Linked DNA regions of Rudanella lutea DSM 19387. The protein of the gene in region 1 binds, or shares a complex with, the protein of each later gene. Links are inferred from orthologs where the notes say so. Each region holds a gene or a part of one and is shown in the gene's direction. Other genes may lie near its edges. The genes, in order: mfd and uvrA.

What was found.
Region 2: the proteins of mfd (region 1) and uvrA are in contact, whole or in part, in a crystal structure (PDB 4DFC), measured with the Escherichia coli proteins. The link is inferred for Rudanella lutea DSM 19387 from one-to-one orthologs.

What each region holds. Positions count from the first base shown.
Region 1 is NZ_KB913013.1:3,250,121-3,260,610, reverse strand. What follows is about bases 54-4,012. They hold mfd (transcription-repair coupling factor), read left to right. Parts: upstream 54-446; coding sequence 447-3,812; downstream 3,813-4,012. Other genes in these bases: RUDLU_RS0113415 (SUMF1/EgtB/PvdO family nonheme iron enzyme), read left to right, coding at 3,861-4,012; RUDLU_RS0113425 (acyl-CoA dehydrogenase family protein), read left to right, coding at 54-138. Outside these bases: more of RUDLU_RS0113425, read left to right, coding at 1-53; more of RUDLU_RS0113415, read left to right, coding at 4,013-5,141; RUDLU_RS0113410 (ComF family protein), read right to left, coding at 5,192-5,818; RUDLU_RS0113405 (hypothetical protein), read left to right, coding at 5,943-6,311; RUDLU_RS0113400 (DUF4175 family protein), read left to right, coding at 6,337-9,633; tRNA uridine-5-carboxymethylaminomethyl(34) synthesis enzyme MnmG, read left to right, coding at 9,722-10,490. UniProt on the Escherichia coli protein: Couples transcription and DNA repair by recognizing RNA polymerase (RNAP) stalled at DNA lesions. Mediates ATP-dependent release of RNAP and its truncated transcript from the DNA, and recruitment of nucleotide excision repair machinery to the damaged site.
Region 2 is NZ_KB913013.1:4,000,926-4,010,909, reverse strand. What follows is about bases 2,660-6,112. They hold uvrA (excinuclease ABC subunit UvrA), read left to right. Parts: upstream 2,660-2,978; coding sequence 2,979-5,912; downstream 5,913-6,112. Other genes in these bases: smpB (SsrA-binding protein SmpB), read right to left, coding at 5,995-6,112; RUDLU_RS0116595 (hypothetical protein), read right to left, coding at 2,660-2,818. Outside these bases: RUDLU_RS0116610 (leucyl aminopeptidase family protein), read left to right, coding at 1-967; RUDLU_RS0116605 (ATP-grasp domain-containing protein), read left to right, coding at 1,046-2,257; RUDLU_RS30545 (hypothetical protein), read right to left, coding at 2,254-2,418; more of RUDLU_RS0116595, read right to left, coding at 2,570-2,659; more of smpB, read right to left, coding at 6,113-6,456; RUDLU_RS0116575 (OmpH/Skp family outer membrane protein), read right to left, coding at 7,005-7,604; RUDLU_RS0116570 (hypothetical protein), read right to left, coding at 7,762-8,115; RUDLU_RS0116565 (penicillin acylase family protein), read right to left, coding at 8,171-9,984. UniProt on the Escherichia coli protein: The UvrABC repair system catalyzes the recognition and processing of DNA lesions. UvrA is an ATPase and a DNA-binding protein. A damage recognition complex composed of 2 UvrA and 2 UvrB subunits scans DNA for abnormalities.

The sequences.
Region 1 (10,490 bases):
TCGTTTGCTGAGGGCGATGAACTGCGCGTGATGCTGATGGGTCTGAAGCGATTCACGAAAATTGAGCCGATGAACCTCAAAAACGCCCGTCGGCGGATTGCGGAGGCCATGCTTGCCGAGAATAAGTACATTTTTTAAGATGATGGGCGTCATGATGCCCAATACCTGACGATTTTACATTCAACCAACAACTAAAAATCAATAAAGCCGACCCTTAATGAGGGTCGGCTTTTTCGTTTTCCAGGCCGGATTGGCAGAGTCTTATTTATTCGGGCGACGAACAATTCAAATGGGTCACGAATCTCTCCAACAGGCTAAATTTTACCTCTTTCGGGCACCTGCGTAACGAACATTACCAACGTGAACGCTGTTACTCTCTCGGTGCCGCCGAAGTCATTTTGGCGGCTTTTCGTATTACCAAACACCCGCTACAGCGGGCCGTCTTTTTGAACGCACAGGAACTGATCGGTTTATACACCGACGATAGTTTTATTAAGCTTTTGGCCGAACCCTTAACCCGGAAATCGGCCGAACCGCAACGGCTTCAGATCAAAGGTCTTTCGGGTAGTCTGGATGCCCTCTTAGCCACGGCTATTTTCCGCATGAACGGCGGTAATCACTTATTCGTGATGACCGACCGCGACGAAGCCGCCTACTTTTTCAACGATCTGCAAAATCTGATCGGGCAGGAGGTTTTGCTCTTCCCGATGTCGTACAAGAAACCTTATCAGTACGAAGAGGTTGAAAATGCCAACGTACTGATGCGGGCCGAGGTGCTTAACAAGCTTAACCCTGCGCCCAAAGGCGGGTTGTTGATGGTGACGTATCCAGAAGCGCTGTCGGAGCGGGTGATTAACAAGCGCACCTTACAGGCAAACACCCTGACGGTTCGGGTTGGCGACAAACTCGACACCAATTTCGTATCGGAAATGCTCCAGAATTATGAGTTCGAGCTGACTGATTTTGTGTACGAAGCGGGTCAGTTCTCCATTCGGGGGGGGATTATCGACGTATTTTCGTTTGCCAGCGAGTTTCCGTATCGAATCGATTTGTTTGGCGATGAAGTGGAAAGCATTCGGACATTTAGCCCTGAATCGCAGTTATCCACAGGTGACGTGCCGTTTATTAACATTATACCCAATATTCAGACCAAACTGATTGAGGAAACCCGCGAACCTTTTCTGGATTACCTGCCTCAAAATACGGTGGTTTGGGCTAAAGATGTGGATTTCACCCTCGAAGTTGTGGATAAGTGCTTCGAAAAAGCGGAGCAGAGCTTTGCCTCGATTGTAGCCAGTGGGGGAGGTGTACAGGTCGTGTTAGATCCTACTGATCTGTTTGAGACAAGACGGTCGTTACTGAACCATCTGAAACGGTTCACAACGGTTGAGTTTGGGCGCAAATTTTACTTCAAAACCGAAGCCCGGCAGCAATATCAGTCGAAGCCGCAACCGTCGTTCAACAAAGATTTCAAGCGGCTTCTTGACAATCTGGCCGAAAACCAATCGAAGGGAAACACCAACGTTATCGCGGCCGAGTCGTTCAAACAGCTCGAACGGCTGCGTACCATCTTTGAGGAACTCGACCCATTTGTCAAGTTTTTGCCTTTAAATATTGGTTTGCGCGAGGGCTTCACCGACGAAGCCCTGAAGATTGCCCTTTTCACCGACCACCAGATCTTCGACCGATATTTCAAATACCGCGTTCAGGACAAGTTTTCGAAGTCGAAAGCTCTCACCCTACGCGAATTAAAAACGTTACAACCCGGCGACTACGTGACCCACGTAGACCACGGAATCGGGCGTTTTGCGGGTCTTGAAAAGGTAGATATGGGTGGCCGCGAGCAGGAAGCTATCCGGCTTATTTACCGCGACAACGACATTCTGCTCGTCAGTATCTACAGTCTGCACAAAATTGCCAAGTATAGCGGCAAAGAGGGTGGCCCACCTACCATGAACAAGCTGGGATCGCAGGAGTGGGAGCTGAAAAAATCGCGGGTCAAGAAGCAGGTAAAAGACATTGCCAAAGAGTTGATCTCGCTGTATGCAAAGCGTCGGCAGGCACCGGGCTACGCTTTCAGCCGCGATACCTTCTTGCAGGCCGAACTCGAATCCTCATTTATCTATGAAGATACCCCCGATCAGGCTAAGGCAACCAACGACGTGAAAAACGACATGGAGCAGCCCCACCCAATGGATCGGCTTGTGTGTGGTGATGTAGGCTTTGGCAAAACCGAGGTTGCGATACGGGCGGCTTTCAAGGCCGTTTCGGATAATAAGCAGGTGGCAGTGCTCGTACCAACCACTATTCTGGCCATGCAGCACTACAAAACCTTTATGGACCGCATGGCCGATTTACCGGTGAAAGTTGACTACATCAACCGGTTTCGTTCGGCAGCTCAAATTAAGGAGACGCTCAAAGGGGTAGCTTCGGGTGAGATCAATATTCTGATTGGTACCCACCGGATTGTCAATAAAGACATAAAATTCAAGGATTTAGGCCTACTGATTATCGACGAAGAGCAGAAATTTGGCGTGAAAACCAAAGATCGTCTGAAAGAAATGCGAGTCGATGTCGATGTACTAACGTTGACGGCCACCCCCATTCCCCGGACACTTCATTTCTCGCTCATGGGTGCGCGTGACCTTTCGGTGATTGCTACTCCTCCCCCTAACCGGCAACCGGTCACAACCGAGGTGCACGCGTTTAACGAGGCCACCGTCCGCGATGCCATTAGCTATGAGTTACGCCGGGGTGGCCAGGTGTTTTTTGTGCATAACCGGGTTGGTGATATTGAGTCTATTGGAAATTTGATTTTACGGTTAGTCCCCGAAGCCCGCGTCTCAGTAGCCCACGGACAGATGGAGGGCGAGAAGCTGGAGAAAATCATGACCCGGTTTATCGAAGGCGATTCTGACGTGCTTGTTTCCACCAATATTATCGAGTCGGGCTTAGACATTCCGAACGCCAACACCATTCTGATTAATTCAGCGCACATGTTTGGTTTGTCGGATTTGCATCAGATGCGGGGTAGGGTAGGACGCTCTAACCGTAAGGCGTTCTGCTACTTACTGACGCCACCGGCTTCGGTTCTTACCTCCGACGCCCGCAAACGGCTGCAAACCCTGGAAGATTTTTCTGATCTGGGCGAGGGCTTCAAAATCGCCATGCGTGACCTGGACATTCGGGGCGCGGGTAATTTGCTGGGTGCCGAGCAAAGCGGTTTTATCAATGATCTGGGCTACGAGATGTACCATAAGATTCTCGATGAGGCCGTTCAGGAACTCCGGGAAACAGAGTTTAAAGACCTGTTTAGCCCGAACACCGACGTATTAAAGCCATCGTTACCCGATACAGTCATCGAAACCGATTTGCAGGTTGTGATTCCAGACAAATATGTATCTAATATTTCGGAACGTTTGGCGTTATACACTCGCCTGGATAATATTCAGACAAACGATGAGCTTCAGGCCTTCCGGCAAGAGGTAATTGACCGGTTTGGCCCCATGCCCAACGATGTGGAAAACCTGATTAAGATGGTGAATGTCCGGTGGAAAGCTGAAAAACTGCATCTGGAAAAACTGACGTTGAAAAATAATATCCTGAAGGGATACTTCGTTTCTTCCGAGGGTGGTAACCAGGCAACTGACAGCTTTTTTAACTCCGATGGGTTTGGCAAGGTTATTGACTATTTACGCGCAAACCCAAACCGTTTTTCGCTCAAAGAATCGAAAGGACGGCCTGTATTTACCCATTCAGATATCACCTCGGTGGAACAAATGGATCAGGTCCTTGGCGCTTTGACTAATTAATGCGATTTATTGCCCAATTTTGCAACCTCGATTGACTCAGATACAGCAATGATTAAGAAGTATCACCTTACGCGAGCTATGCTCCAACGTGCAGCGTACGTGTTGTTGGCAACGGCGGCCCTGGCCTCGTGTAAGCCAAAACACCCGACTAGTGTAAAACCCGGTAAGAAGAGTACGGCTACCGGAATTGCCTACAATCAGAAGGATGGTTTTCAGGTAAAGTCATTTAAAGCACCTAATGGTGGCCCTAACCTCATCTTTATCGAGGGAGGTCGGTTTACTATGGGAGCTCTTGAAGAGGACGTGGTGAACTCGCGCGACAACCGCGAGCGGACGGTGAGTATTCAGTCATTTTATATGGACGAAACCGAAATGGCAAACGTCCACTACCTTGAATACCTGAATGCTATTCAACGTGACTCGTCGGAAGAAGTGTACCGGGCGGCTCTGCCTGATACGACGGTTTGGGCCGGTCAGCTTTCGTTTAACGATACCTACGTTACGCAATACCTGCGTTACCCAGGCTATCGGTATTATCCGGTCGTGGGTGTATCCTGGGTTCAGGCGAGCGATTACGCTGCCTGGCGTACTGAAGCTGTGAACAACGAATTGGCCAAAGGCGGTCAGAAAACCAAGAAGAAAGGCGGTGGTTTCTCGCTCAAGCGGAAATCAAAAACGGCTGAACCCGCGCTTGCTGAAGCATCGGCATCACCGAGTGCTCCGGCTCGTATGAGCATCGAAAGTGGCCTTGTACTGCCCGAATATCGTTTACCAACAGAGGCCGAGTGGGAATACGCAGCCAAAGCCATGATTGGTACTCAGTATCTGGACGAGAATCAGGCGAATCAGCGAATTTATCCTTGGGATGGTTCATCTGTCCGGAACCCGAAAAAAGGTAAGAAACAGGGACAAATGCTCGCCAACTTTAAACGTGGTCGGGGTGATTACGCCGGTATCGCAGGACGTTCAAACGACCGGGCTATTATCACGGCTGAGATTTACGAATTTGCGCCTAACGACTTCGGTCTGTATAACATGGCCGGCAACGTGAATGAGTGGGTGTACGACGTTTACCGGCCCCTCTCGTATCAGGATGTGAGTGACCTGAACCCGATTCGGCGGAATGGTTATCTCGACGATTCTAAAAACTACGATCGTAAGAACAACAACTCGGCTATCGACGACAAGGTCCGTGTGTACAAAGGTGGCTCATGGAATGATGTAGCCTACTGGCTCTCGCCCGGTACGCGCCGGTACCTTGACCAAGACTCAGCTACTGCTACCATCGGCTTCCGTTGCGCCATGATTGGCTTGGGTCGGAATCGATAGGGCTCGATATAGAAAGTAAAAGCCCCGGAGCGACCTCCGGGGCTTTTTTATTATCGGGCAGAAGCTATTGTAATAACGCTAACCGCCTTACAACCAGATCGGTGCAGTTCAATTGCACAGGCTTCTATTGTCGCACCTGTGGTTAATACATCATCCACAATTGCAACGTGTTTGCCTATTATTTCATCTGGCTTGCTCACACGAAATACAGTCTTCACATTTAGCCACCGTTGCAAACGATTCTTCCGTGTCTGTGATTCTTTGAAGGCAGTGCGTACCATTACATCGGTACGCATCGGTTTCGAGGTTGCCTTGCTTAATCCTTCAGCAATGCAATCTGCCTGGTTATAGCCACGCTTCCGTAATCTCTTTTTGTGTAGTGGAACCCCAACAAATAAGTCAATTTCATCAATCCAGGGACACTCCGCTTGTAACCGATGGCCGTACCACTGACCAACTGTCACCGCAGCTTCGGTTCGATCTTTGTACTTAATCTGATGAACGAGTTTTTGAACGACGCTACCCTTTGTAAATCGGTAAAATGAAGTAGCATGAGCGACTCTGACTTTACCCGCGAATTTGATGAGCAGCTCGGATTCTATTTCGTGATGATAATTTGTCTCCGGCAGGGTCATCCGGCAGGGTACACAGAGCAACATTTCGTGTTGATCAAGCATCTTTTGACAACCTAAACACGGAGTAGGGTAGAGTAATTGAAAAAAGTCGGTAAAGGCTCTGGAAATAAACCGAAACATAGTCTATGTACGTTAATGGCTTATAAGTTGTATTTTAGTGAAGAATATGGACAATCCTAATACTGTGTCAGTTGAAGACACCGATCGCACCTGGAATTTGCTTCTCGATCAATTAGAAACAATGGTTGGGAAGCGCCCTGCCGACCTTAACGCTGTCTTGTTTTTAATCGGCATTCAGGAGCTGGGAGTTGGGCCTCGTCGATTTTCAAAAGAGCAAAAACAGGATTTGTTACACATTGCTACGTGTCGGGTTTTAAGTCTGTCTGGATATTACGCCTTCGACGGGTATGATAAAGATGGCTGGCCAAGCTGGACATTAGTTAAGCCGATTCCGCAAACTAATCTTGCTGCTCAAGAGTATTTGATTCAACAGCATGTAATTCAATACTTTGAGCAGGTAGTACCCCTATTATGACCTTTACGATTTAACAGCACACGCTATGCAGTCATACGATACCTTACTCCAACGTATTGAGGAGTACAAGAAACGTTATTTTCTGAATCAACTCGTTAAAGGTGCTTTGTTTTTTACAGCTTTGGCGGGTTCGCTGTTCTTATTAATTAACACGGCTGAATTTATTGGCCGCTTCGGGTCGACGGGACGGGCTGTGATGTTCTTCGGCTTTTTGCTTACACTCCTCATCACGCTCTATTTATTCATCCTCAAGCCTTTACTGGGTTTATATAACTTGCGCAAAGCGTTGAGCGATGATGAAGCCGCCCGTCAGATCGGAACATTCTTTCCCGAAGTTGGCGACAAGTTGCTGAATACACTCCAACTTCAACGCATTAGTAGCGCTCAAAGTGATTTGATGCAGGCCAGCCTGCAACAACGGTCACAGCAATTGTTGATTACGCGTTTTGCCAACGCCATTCAGATTGAGCGGAACCGGCGATTTCTGAAACTGGCACTTCCACCAATTGTGCTCATTTTAGGAATTCTATTGGTCAACCCTACCTTTTTCAGTACTTCCTCAACCCGAATTGTCAACTACAATCGTGAGTTTGCCGAAGAGGCACCGTTTCAGTTTGTGTTGCAGAACAAGTCGCTCAATGCTTTTCGCAATGAAGACTTTCCGGTATCAGTCCGTTTGAAAGGTGATGCTATTCCGCAAGATGTGTATCTAGTTACCAACGGTACACGTTTTAAGCTTGAGTCATCAAATTCGGTGTTTACCTACACATTTGATAATGTGCAACGGGATTTGGACTTCCATTTGGAGGCATCGGGATTTAGGTCAGATGAGTACCAGCTAAAATTAATTGACCGGCCAGCTGTTCTGAATTTCAACGTCAAGCTGGAGTATCCGGCTTATCTGAACAAACCCGCCGAACAATTAGCCAACGTGGGTAATCTCTTAATTCCGCAAGGCACTGTGGTAACCTGGAACTTTGTGGCTGATCATACCGATTCACTTTCCTTACAGTTTGGCCAAGGAACTAAGCCCATTATAGCTCAGGAGAATGAGGAAAACGGGTTTACGGCTACCCGTCGGATGATGCAGAATACGGCATTGACGGTAATGCTTAAAAATGCCCAGGTACCGAATCCATCCTCAATCAGCTACGGCATACAGGTGATCCCCGATCGGTTTCCAACCATTTCGGTGGATAAAATTCAGGATACTGTTTCCTACAATGCCATCGCACTGAATGGTCTTATTTCAGACGACTATGGATTTTCGCGTCTGCGCCTGACCTACAAAATTATTCGGAAAGGGAAAGAGTCACCATTTTATAGCAAAGATATCCCGATCAATCGTTCATCGACCTCCCAAAACTTTGTTTACAATTGGTCGTTGGACAGTTTGAAACTCGACAAGGAAGATCGGATTGACTACTTTATCCAAGTTTGGGATAATGATGGTGCCAATGGCCCAAAATCGGCCAAGTCGAGCGCAATGAACTTTGCGATCCCCTCGAACCAGGAGATCCAACAACAAATTGATCAGGCAGCTGAGAAAACTGAACAGCAAATTGATCAGGCATTGAGCAAAACTCAGGAGATCAAGAAAGAGCTCAACCAGATGGAGGAGCGTCTGCGTACGAAAAAAGCAACGGATTTTCAGGACAAAAAGCAGCTCGAGGATATTCTGAAGAAACGCGAGGAGCTTATCGAACAGATAAAACAGCTTCAGCAACAGTTCGACAAAACGAATCAAACCCAAGAGCGTTTTGCTCAGAACGATCCTCAAATGCAGCAAAAATTAGAGCAGCTTGAGAAGATGTTTAAAGACTTAATGGACCCTGAATCGAAGAAGCTTTATGAAGAACTAAAGCAACTACTTGAGCGGAAGCAGGATGATAAGGCAAGCGAAATGCTGGATCGGTTGAACCGTAAAGAGCGAAATACGCAACGCGAGCTGGAGCGGGCCATGAAGATGTTTAAGCAAATGCAGCTGGAGCAAAAGATGGATAACATCATGAATGATCTGGAAAGGCAGGCCCAGCAACAGGAAAAAGAAGCAGAAGAAAACGATAAAGCCAATGCCGATCCAGAGAAACAAGCGAAAGAGCAGGAGAAGGCAATGGAGGATTTCAAGAAGACACAGGAGCAACTGAAAGATCTGGAGAAGCAGGCTCAGAAAGATCAGCTTCGTTCGCCCGATCAACAAGAGGACTCGCAAAAGGAGATTGAGCAGCAAATGCAGCAGTCTAAACAGCAACTCGACCAGAAGCAAAGCAAAAAGGCATCGTCTTCGCAAAGCAAGACAGCAAAGTCGATGCGAAGCATGATGAAAGCTATGCAAATGTCAATGGCCTCGATGGAAGCGCAGGAGTTGCAGGAAAACATGGATGACCTGCGTAATTTACTTGAGAACTTGATTACGCTTTCGTTCAGTCAGGAGCGGCTCATGAAAGAGTTTAGAGGTATCAATTTACAAGACCCTCGTGTTGCACGGCTCTCGCAAGAGCAACTCAAATTACAAGATGATGCCCGAATTGTTGAAGATAGTCTGAATGCGTTGGCTTCCCGTGTAAATCAGATTCAGTCATTCGTAACCCGCGAAATGTCGAATATGAAGTATTACATGGATCAAAGTGTTCAGCAGCTGAAAGAGCGTAAACTGTCGCAGGCTTCGTCTCGGCAACAGTTTGCTATGACTTCCATGAACAATCTGGCCCTTTTGCTCAGCGATGTATTGAAAAATATGCAGCAGCAAATGAATGCTATGGGCGCTCCCGGTTCCGGTTCGAGTAAGGGTAAAAGTAATAATCCTTCGGGCGAAATGGGGGAGATGCAAAAACAGCTGAATGCAAAAATGAGGCAAATGTCGCAAGGGGGGACTACAGGCCGAGCGCTTTCTGAGCAGCTTGCTCAAATGGCTGCTGAACAAGCCATGATTCGAAACTTGCTTAAGAAGTTACAAGAGAATGCAAAAGGAACTGAGGCTGGTAAGCAGATGGATAAACAAGTCAACGATCTGATGGAAAAAATGGATCAGACTGAAACAGATCTGGTGAATAAGCGAGTAAATCAAAATACAATAAACAGGCAAAATGAAATACTTACACGCCTTCTTGAATCAGAAAAAGCGCTAAAACAACAGGATGAAGACCCTAAGCGGCAATCACAAACGGCCAAAGCGCCTAAAGTGAGCTCACCATCTTTCTTTGATTCAATAAATAACAGACCCCAGATTAAACAGGTTGAAGTACTCAGGTCCGTAGTTCCAACGTACAATCCCTACTATAAAAAACAGGCTAACGATTATTTACAGAAAGTAGCCAAATGATTTAAATCCAGAAGCGGAGAACTTTTTTAAAGTTTTCCGCTTTTTTCTTAAAAGTTTCCACGTGAAACATTTTAAGTTTTCCGCAAAAATGCACGAAACATACGACGTCATAATAGTCGGGGCCGGACATGCAGGCTGTGAAGCAGCGCATGCCGCTGCTACCATGGGTTCAAAGGTTCTGCTCATTACCATGAACATGCAGACGATTGCCCAGATGTCATGCAATCCTGCTATGGGCGGAGTTGCAAAGGGGCAGATTGTCCGGGAGGTCGACGCCTTAGGCGGAATGTCTGGAATCATCAGTGACAAAAGTATGATTCAGTTCCGTATGCTCAACCGCTCAAAAGGGCCCGCCATGTGGAGCCCACGCTGCCAGAGCGATCGGAATTTGTTTGCCAATGAGTGGCGACTCGCACTAGAGCACAACGCCAATGTCGACTTTTGGCAGGATACCGTGAGCCAGCTTCTGGTAAAGCACAATCGAGTTCAGGGTGTGCGTACAGATATGGGCCTCGAGTTTATAGCAAAAGCTGTAGTACTCACCAACGGGACGTTTCTTAATGGCCGAATCTTTATTGGTGAAAAGATATTCGGTGGTGGACGAACGGCCGAACGATCTGCAACAGGTCTGACCGAGCAATTGGTCGAACTGGGTTTTGAAGCGGGCCGGATGAAAACAGGAACGCCCCCTCGGATTGATGGACGTTCGTTAGACTATAGTCGAATGGAGGAACAACCCGGCGACGAAAACCCGGGTAAGTTCTCGTATAGTAATACTAAGCCTTTATCGAAACAACGGAGTTGTTGGATAACCTACACCAACAGTGAGGTGCATGAAACACTGAAAGAAGGCTTTG
Region 2 (9,984 bases), 750 kb from region 1 along the record:
TATTGCCCAGACCCAGCGGCAGATCATGAACCTGATGAACGCGCCTTCTAACTACAAAACACCCCAAACCCTCGCCGATTGGGCCGTGACATCAGGCCAGCAATACGGGTATGCAGTGCGGGTACTAAACAAGGCCCAAATAGTGCAGGAGGGGCTACAGGCGCTGTTGGCCGTGAACCGGGGCAGCGATCACGAGCCGGTGTTCATTATCGCCGAGTACAAGCCCGACAACGCGCCAAATGCCAAGAAAGTGGGTCTGGTGGGCAAAGGAATCACGTTCGATACGGGTGGTATCTCGATCAAACCGTCGGCCAACATGCACCTGATGAAATCGGACATGGGCGGGGCCGCGGCTGTGTTGGGTACACTCGAAGTAGCCGCCAAGCTCAAACTGCCGGTACACCTGATCGGGATTGTGCCCTCAACCGAAAACATGGTCGATGGCAGTGCCACCAGGCCGGGCGATGTGATTGGCTCGTACCTCGGCAAAACCATCGAGGTAATTGACACCGATGCCGAAGGCCGCATTATTCTGGCCGACGGGCTGGGCTACATGGTGCGCAACTACGGCCCCGATGTGCTGATTGATCTCGCGACGCTTACCGGCAGCGTAATTGCCACCCTGGGCTACCATGCGGCCGGGCTATTTACCAACAACGACGAGCTGGCCGAGGCCCTGAACCGGGCCGGTACCCAAACCGGCGAGCGAGTTTGGCGACTGCCTCTTTGGGACGTGTACGCCGAAGACATCCGCTCCGACGTAGCCGACCTCAAAAACTTTAGTGGCAAGCCCATGGCCGGGGCTATATCGGCGGGTAAGTTTTTGGAAGTATTCACCGAAAATCACCCCGCCTGGGCCCACCTCGACATTGCCGGCACTGCCTTTGGAGATACCGAGTTTGGCAGCCAGAAAAACGGTACAGGCTTCGGGATTCGGCTGCTGATCGACTGGTTACGAACGTTGTAAAATAGACCTCTGGGTCGGTGCCGTTGGCAAATTCAGTCGGCGTGTTGTAGTTTAGGGTGAACATCGACCTTACATCCTATGCGTCCACTCTCGTTTCTCTGTATTGCTACGTTTTTCAAAGGTGAGGCCTTCATGCGGGCCTGCAAAGAGCTTGGCCACACGGTGTACCTGCTCACGGTTGAAAAACTGGCCGATAAACCCTGGCCGTTCGACGCCATCGACGAGGTGTTTTACCTGCCTACCGAAAGCAATGACAGCGAAAATCTGGACCGGATGATTCTGGGTCTGTCGCACACGATGCGCTCCCGCCGAATCGACCGGGTGGTCGCACTGGATGATTTTGACGTGGAAAAAGGGGCCCTCGTCCGGGAAACATTCCGTATCGACGGGATGGGCCAAACCACCGCCCGCTACTTCCGCGATAAACTGGCCATGCGGATGCGGGCGCAGGCGGCTGGCATCCGGGTGCCGGGGTTCAGCCCGCTTTTCCACGACGAAACAGTCACACACTTTCTGCAAACCACCGAGGGGCCGTGGCTCATTAAACCCCGCGCCGAAGCCTCTACTACGGGCATCCGGCGGGTCGACTCGCTTGAGGAGGCCTGGGAGGTTATTCACGGCCTGGGCGACAACCGCCATAACTACCTGATTGAGCAGTTCAAGCCGGGTAAGGTATTCCACGTCGACTCGTTATCGGTCGACAGCCACCCGGTGTTCACACGGGCGAGTGGGTATCTGGCAACCCCGATGGAGGTAGCGCATGGCGGTGGCGTGTTCCGCACGGGGATTCTGCCGTTCGACTCGCCCGACACAGCCGCCCTGCACAACCTCAATAGCCTGGTGTTGCAGGCATTCGGAATGCGGTACAGTGCCTCGCATTCGGAGTTTATCAAAGGTGACCATGACGGGGAGTTTTACTTTCTCGAAACGGCCTCACGGGTAGGTGGTGCCCACATTGCCGAACTCGTCGAAGCCTCATCGGGCATTAATCTCTGGGCCGAGTGGGCCCGGCTCGAAACTGCCGTAGCTTTGGGGCAACCGTACTCCATTCCGGCGGAGCAACAAAACTACGCGGGCCTGATTGTTTCGCTCGCTCGTCAACAATGGCCCGACCAAAGCATCTTTACCGAGCCCGAAATCTGGTGGCGTCTCGACAAGGAGTATCACGTGGGGCTCATTGTTCAGTCGGGCAGCCGGGAACGGGTTCTGGACCTGCTCGATACGTATATGGCCCGTATTTATGCCGAGTTTCACGCATCGGCCCCTGTACCCGACAAACCTACGAGTTAGGGAAGGTTGCCCAGCAGATCGTTTAGCTCACCATCAGTAAGGTCTGCTTTCTCCGATTTGTCGTAGATGGTAAGCAAATAAACGGTGGTCTCCACAATCTGGACGTAGGTAATGACGCGGGCACCACCCCGTTTGCCTTTCTTTTTGGAAGATATATTCAATCGAACCTTGAAGCAGCTTTTACCAATCGGCGTACCCTGTTCAGGCGTCTCTTCCAAAGTAGAGATTAGCTTATCAATGTCACCAGACAGAGATGCATATTTTCTGGCTAAGTGGCGAGATGCTTTCTTAAAGCTTTCCGCCACGACAACATCATAACTCTTTGAGGAACTCACGGGCCGATTGCAGTTTAATTTTGCCAGCGCGGTGCAGCTTTACCTCCTCAATCGCGTGTTTTAACCCCTCAACAATCTCTTCCTTTGTTGGCTCAACGTAGGCATCGTCAACGGCCGGCGATTCGTCGGGCAAGCGGCCGTTTTTTTTGATTTTTTCCCACTCCCTAATCGGGATAAATACGCCTGTTAGCTTGCCCTTGCTATCATGCAGATATTGAACGTTCATAGACTGGTCAGATTTACTATCCAAGTTACGAAGAAACAATGGGATTGGCTAAATAGGTCACAAACCCCCGCTTATTTGCCTATACACTTCGGAAACCAACCCCCGCCTGTTTTGCGTTGTTGTTTAGAATAAGCCTACCGCTCCGGGGGCATAACACAACGTGACAAACAACAACGTACTAACGTCGCAAACAAGCCCGGTTTCCGGGCCTTCTGCCGGCCTCAACGACATTGCCCTCACGGGGTATGAGCAAATTGAAGTGCTCGGCGCCCGCGAACATAACCTCAAAAATATCGACGTGACCATTCCGCGTAATAAGCTGGTAGTGGTCACGGGGATTAGCGGCAGCGGCAAATCGTCGCTTGCTTTCGACACGATCTATGCCGAGGGTCAACGCCGGTACATGGAGAGTTTTTCGGCCTATGCCCGCTCGTTTATCGGCGATATGGAGCGGCCCGACGTCGATAAGATTGATGGGTTGAGCCCAGTTATCTCGATTGAGCAGAAAACCACCTCCAAAAACCCCCGCTCCACCGTAGGCACCACAACCGAGATTTACGACTTCCTGCGGCTCCTCTACGCCCGCGCTGGTGATGCGTATTCGTATGTGACAGGTCGAAAAATGGAGCGGCAGTCGCAGGATCAGATCATCGACACCATCATTGAACAGTACGAAGGGCAGAAACTTACTCTGCTGGCTCCGGTGGTGCGCGGCCGCAAAGGACACTACCGCGAACTGTTTGTACAGATTGCCAAACTCGGCTATACCAAGGTTCGGGTCGATGGGGTGGTGCAGGATATTGTCCCGAAAATGCAGCTCGACCGGTACAAAATCCACGATATTGAGATTGTGATTGACCGGCTGGTGCCCAAGCGCGACACCGCCGACGAATCGAATACGCGGTTTAGGTTGAGTCAGTCGGTGCAAACGGCGCTAAAGCAGGGCAAAGGAGCCATGCAGGTGCTGGTCGGTACCGGCGACGACCGCTCCGGCGGACCGGCCCAACTGGTGTACTTCTCGCAGAACCTGATGGACCCGGAATCGGGCATCAGTTACGACGAACCATCGCCCAACTCGTTTTCGTTCAACTCGCCTTATGGCTGGTGTCCTACCTGTCAGGGTATTGGCCATGTTGAAGAAATCACCGAAGAGTCGATTATTCCCGATAAGAAGTTGAGTGTGAGCCGCGGGGCTATTGCCCCACTCGGCGAGTACCGGGAGCTGTGGTTTTTCAAAGAGATCGAGGTTATCCTGAAAAAATACAAACTCAGCCTGACCACGCCCCTCGAAAAATACCCCGATGACCTGCTACAGGCGTTGCTCTATGGTACAGAGGAAGAGGCCACTATGCCTTCCAAGAAACATCCCGGCACCGACTATTATCAGTTCAAGTTTGAGGGCATCATCAACTTTCTGAAACGGCAGCAGGAAAACGGTTCCGAAAAAATTCAGGAGTGGCTCAAAGACTTCATGGTCATTAAGCCCTGCCCCGACTGCAACGGTGCCCGGTTGAAAAAAGAGTCGCTGTATTTCAAAATTGCCGACAAAAACATCTCTGAGTTGGCTCAGATGGACATTTCGGAGCTGTCGGCCTGGACCACCGACCTCGAAAGCCGCCTGACCGACCGCCAAAACGTGATTGGTAAAGAGGTACTGAAAGAGATTCGGAAACGGATCGGCTTTCTGCTCGATATTGGCCTCGACTACCTCACCCTCGACCGCCCGCTCCGAACTCTGTCGGGGGGCGAAGCGCAGCGCATCCGACTGGCCACCCAGATCGGAACACAGCTTGTGGGTGTGCTATACATCATGGACGAGCCAAGCATCGGCTTGCATCAGCGCGACAACGTCAAGCTGATCGACTCGCTCAAGAACCTACGTGACCTGGGCAACACGGTGCTGGTTGTTGAACACGACAAAGACATGATGCTTGAGTCGGACTATATTCTCGACATTGGGCCGGGAGCTGGGCGGCATGGCGGGCAGGTGGTAGGCCGCGGCACCCCCGACGAGTTTATCCGCAACGGCAGCACCACCGCCGATTACCTCAGCGGCCGTCGTGCCATTGAAGTCCCCAAAGAACGGCGTAAAGGCAACGGTAAGTTTCTGGTTATCAAAGGCGCTACGGGCCATAACCTCAAAAACGTAACGCTCAAACTGCCGCTCGGCCGGATGATTTCGATCACGGGCGTGTCGGGGTCAGGTAAGTCGTCGCTCATTCACGAAACCCTGTTTCCGGTGCTTAACAAGCACTTTTACAAATCGAAGCGGGAGGCACTGCCCCACAAATCGGTGGAAGGGCTGGAGCACCTGGACAAAGTCATTGAGGTCGATCAATCACCCATTGGGCGCACCCCGCGCTCGAATCCGGCTACGTATACGGGCATGTTCTCGGAGATTCGGGCGCTCTTTGCCGAATTGCCCGAAGCCAAGATACGGGGCTACAAACCGGGCCGTTTCTCGTTCAACGTAAAGGGCGGCCGGTGCGAAGACTGCGAAGGCGCGGGCATGAAGAAAATCGAGATGGAGTTTCTGCCCGACGTACACGTAATGTGCGAAACCTGCAAGGGCAAGCGCTTCAACCGCGAAACGCTGGAAGTCCGCTTCAAGGGTAAGTCTATTGCCGATGTGCTCGATATGACCGTGGAGCAGGCGCTTGAGTTTTTCGAGGCTCAACCCAAAATTCTGCGTAAGGTGCAAACCCTCAACGATGTGGGTCTGGGGTACATCACCCTGGGGCAACACGCCACCACCCTGTCGGGGGGCGAAGCACAACGGGTGAAGCTGGCCGAGGAGCTTTCTAAAAAAGATACCGGCCAAACCATGTACATCCTCGACGAACCGACCACGGGCCTGCATTTTCAGGATATTGCGCACCTGCTCGACGTGCTCAACAAACTGGCCGACAAAGGCAATACGGTTCTGATTATTGAGCACAATCTGGACGTGATCAAAGTGTCGGATCACATTATCGACCTGGGGCCGGAAGGCGGCAACAAAGGCGGTCAGATCATCGCCGAGGGAGTACCCGAAAAAGTAGCGAAAGTACAAGGCAGCTACACCGGCAAATTTCTGGCAATGGAGCTGAAATAAAGTAGGCAGTTTGCAGTGGGCAGTAAGCAGTAGCTGACTCAAGAGTACTGCTTACTGCCCACTGCAAACTGCCTCCTCAAACTTAATACCGCTCGCGCTGCATCTCCCGCGTAACGTCGCGCTCCTTGATACTATCGCGCTTGTCGTACAGTTTTTTACCTTTTGCGAGGGCAATATCGATTTTCGCAAAGCCCCGGTCGGTGGTGTACATACGCACGGGCACAATGGTTAACCCCTGATCTTTTAGCTTCTCCGTCAGCCGCCTAATCTCGCGTTTGGTCAGCAGGAGCTTCCGATCGCGTAGGGGTTCGTGGTTATTGTAGGTACCTTCGGTGTACGGCGAGATATTCATGCTGCGGATAAACAGCTCGTTGTTCAGAAACAGACAGTACGCATCGGTCAGGTTTACTTTCCCCTGCCGAATGGATTTAATTTCGGTCCCCGTCAGTACAATACCGGCGGTGAATGTTTCCAGAAAATGATATTCGAAGGAGGCACGCCGGTTTCGGACGTCCACCTGCTTTACAATGGATGATGATGCCATTTCAGATTGGGCCTCTGGGTTGCTCTACGGTTGCTACCGGCTAAGCAAACACAGAATTTGGGGCGTGAAGATAGACAGAATAGCGAGTATCCTGAACCTTAGAAAGCTAAACGTAAAACAGACGGGGGTGGTTTCGCCTAAAAATACAACTTAGGCTACGGAAGAGTGACGTATAGACGACATCACCATCTAAATAATACATTCCCTTTTTAGGAAGGGGTCGCCCGGCAGGTCGGTGTCTGTTTCGTGTCACAGCCTCAGGACCCAATTCAGTACACCGACCATGCCAAAGCGATGTTGTTTGCTACACGAAAGTAAGTAGCTTACTGGTACATCAATATACGAAATTTAGGGCAAAAAAGATGCCTGTTTCGATGAAAATCGAAAAAAAACCGCTGAAAACCTCATTTTTTACCACTGGTTGGGTTAGATGCCGCACAAAAACTGAAATCCGTATATATACCCCCAATACGTCAAAAATCGCGCCAACAGAAAGGCCCCGTCTCTGAAAATTGACGGGGCCTTTCTGTATTTATTAAGCGTGCTTTTTATTTTTTCGGAGCCGCCTGTTTTTCCTTGTATTCCTGATTCAGGCCGTTCAGCACTTTTGAGGTCACATCATTGCTGGTATCGGCAAACAAGATTCCACCGCCTTTGGTGTAACCGAGTACAAACTGATACTTATTCTGGGCGTTGTACTTCTTCAGGTAGTCGTAAATCTTGTTGTACAACTCTTCGTTTTTCGATTGCTCTTCAACAGCCAGGTTTTGGGCAGCCCGCTCCCGGTACTGCAACAGTTCCTGCTGCTCTTTCTGCAACGAAGCCTCCGTGGCCCGGCCCTGCTCCATCGTCATGGTAGCGGCCCGCTGCTGGAAGAAAGCGGCTTTGTTTTGCAGGTTGCGGCTCCGCGAAGCCAGGTCATTTTCGAGTTGGAAACGCTTACTTTCGAGTACTTTCTGGGTGTCTTTAAAGAAATCGTACTTTGTCAGCAGTGAGTCAACATTTACATACACAATTTCTTTGCCTTTGGCGGCCTCAGGAACCTTAACAGCAGATTCGGCAGGCTGGCGGTCTTTAAAGTGCAGGTAGTACAGTACGGCTACAGCAATGGCTAAAACAACGTTCAGCGCTAATGAGGCATTCTTCACGAGTTGGTAATTAAGTGTTTGTTACAGATTTAAAAACAAAGCTAAGGATTTTAAGTCGATAGTTCTTATTCCAAAGGGTCGACCTTACCAGACGAACAGACACCGGACGACAGACTTCAGCACAGACAGGCAACTCTACGACCGGGCGTCCCGCAATCTAACGTCTGACGGGTTGCCACAGCTGGCGCACATAAAAACCGGCCAAACCTGATACTCCGCCCACCAGCCCGCCAATCAGCGGAGCCAGTGTAACCAGCATAGCGGGCGAGTTGGGCACTTTGAAAAGTAGCTCGCCCAGCCGGGAAGCCAGTACGCCCCCATTCTGAACATTCAGGAAAACAATGTAGGCTGCCCAAACCAGCGTAACGCTGGCCGTGCCTTGCAAAAAAGCGTTACCGGCGGTGGTACTTTGCCAGAAACAGACGCCAAAAGCGATCGGCGCAATAATCCACCACGGGAAAATAAGCTGAGCCAGGGCGCTCAGTAAGGCAATAATCAGCGTTGGTGCCATAATAAAGAGTGTAAGGCTCCGTGAGTTTTTCAGACTCTCTCACGGAGCCGGAGGTTTACTTGAGTGTCAGAGTTTGTTTTACTTTCGGGTGCTGCTCCGTGGCCGTTTGCAGGTAAACCAGTTCGTTAAGTTTACCCTCGCGCCAGGTTTCGATCAGGTTCTGATAAGCAGGACTACCGGGATTCCCCGACTGTCCACCCGGATACACCCCGTAGCCTTTGGGTTTAGGCCCGAGCGCCACCACCATGCGCCACGAGGGGCCGGTACGGGCGGTGGTGGCATTGACCACGGTGCCGCCCCCACCATTGAGTACATCCATTGCGCTAAACGCATCGACGCCCGGCAACAGGTGACGCACATCGGTACTTTTGTGCTTTGCCCAGGCCCAGGCGGGGCTTAGCGGTCCATGTGCCCGTGTCAGCGAATCGCAGGCGGCTTTAAAACTGGCCGTCACGACATCGTTGATGGTTTCGCGGGTGGGCGTAGCCGTATTATCAAACCAACGGGCGGTTGGCTCGCGCTGTAGCATCAGCAACGTCCGGTCGAAGCTTGGGTAGCGCATTGGCAGGGTATCGCCCCCGTCGAGTTCGTCTTTCCAGATCGTTTCCAGCAGTTTCTCCGTCCAGAGCGTGAAAATCGACGGACCGATTTCGTCCGGGTCGTTCCGGCGCGACCACTTGCTCACCGTTTCGTAGGCCAGTCGGGCATCCCCCTGTAGCGATTGGGTTTGTACCAGCGGCAACAAGGTGGGTAAGGCATCGGAAGCACGCAGGTTCAGGTTGTCATTTTGGAGCATCCGCAGGCTGTCGGCGGTTGCGTTGGTCATGGCCGTCAGTCGCTCGTTGATCCGACGCCCACGCTCGGCCGGGGCAAACTGCCAGTTCAGATAATACGGATACGTCCGGTCGGTAGAGAACTGGTTCGCCGAGCTCACAAAATTCCGGGGTGGGTTTTTCACCAATGGGTTCTGATCGGCCGGAATCCAGCCCTGCCAGTCGTGGGCCGGGTTGCTACCGTCGAGAACGAGTTTGCCCTGATTTTTCCACTTGAGGGGGTACTTGCCATTGGGCGAAATAGCAATGTCTTTATCGACACTGGCAAACACAAAGTTCTGGGCCGGGGCCGCGTAGTACATCAGTGCCTTGCGGTAATCGTCGTAGTTATTGGCCCGGTTGAGCAGGTAAAAGCAGCGCAGGTCATTAGCCGCTTCGTGGGCAATCCAGCGGGCAGCGTGGCCCGTTGGAATATTCGGCCGGAGGGCTTTCTCGCCCGTAGCATACACCACCGGACCATGATGCGTGTACCGAACGGTATCGAGCACATCGGGCTTACCCTTTACCTTGTACCGCTCAATGCGCATGGTGGTCGGCTTCCATTGGTTATCGTGCCAATACGCCGACTGCGTGGCGTCTTTAAACTTGATGGTGTAAAAGTCGAGAACGTCGGCCCCGACGTTGGTTACGCCCCAGGCCACTTTCTGATTAAAACCGATAATCACGCCCGGCGATCCCGGCAGCGACACTCCGCACACGTTCATCGTGGGCGTTACGAGCTGAACCTGGTACCAGATCGAGGGCAGGCTGAGCGTCAGGTGGGGATCATTGGCCAGAATGGGATAGCCCGTTGCTGACTTTTGCCCGCCAACGGCCCAGTTGTTACTGCCAATAGCCGGGTTATTCTGCACCAGTCCGGCCTCAAACGAGCGGGCCGTCAGCGTAAGCAGTTGCCGCTGCATGGCCGCATCGGTCGGGGTAGCGGGTACGGGCAGCGGCTTAAAATCCCACTTGGTACCTTCGGGTATAATCGGGCTTTCCAGCGTTGGGTAGTCGGGAAAGAGGTCGGCCACTACGTCGGGGCCGTACTTGCGCA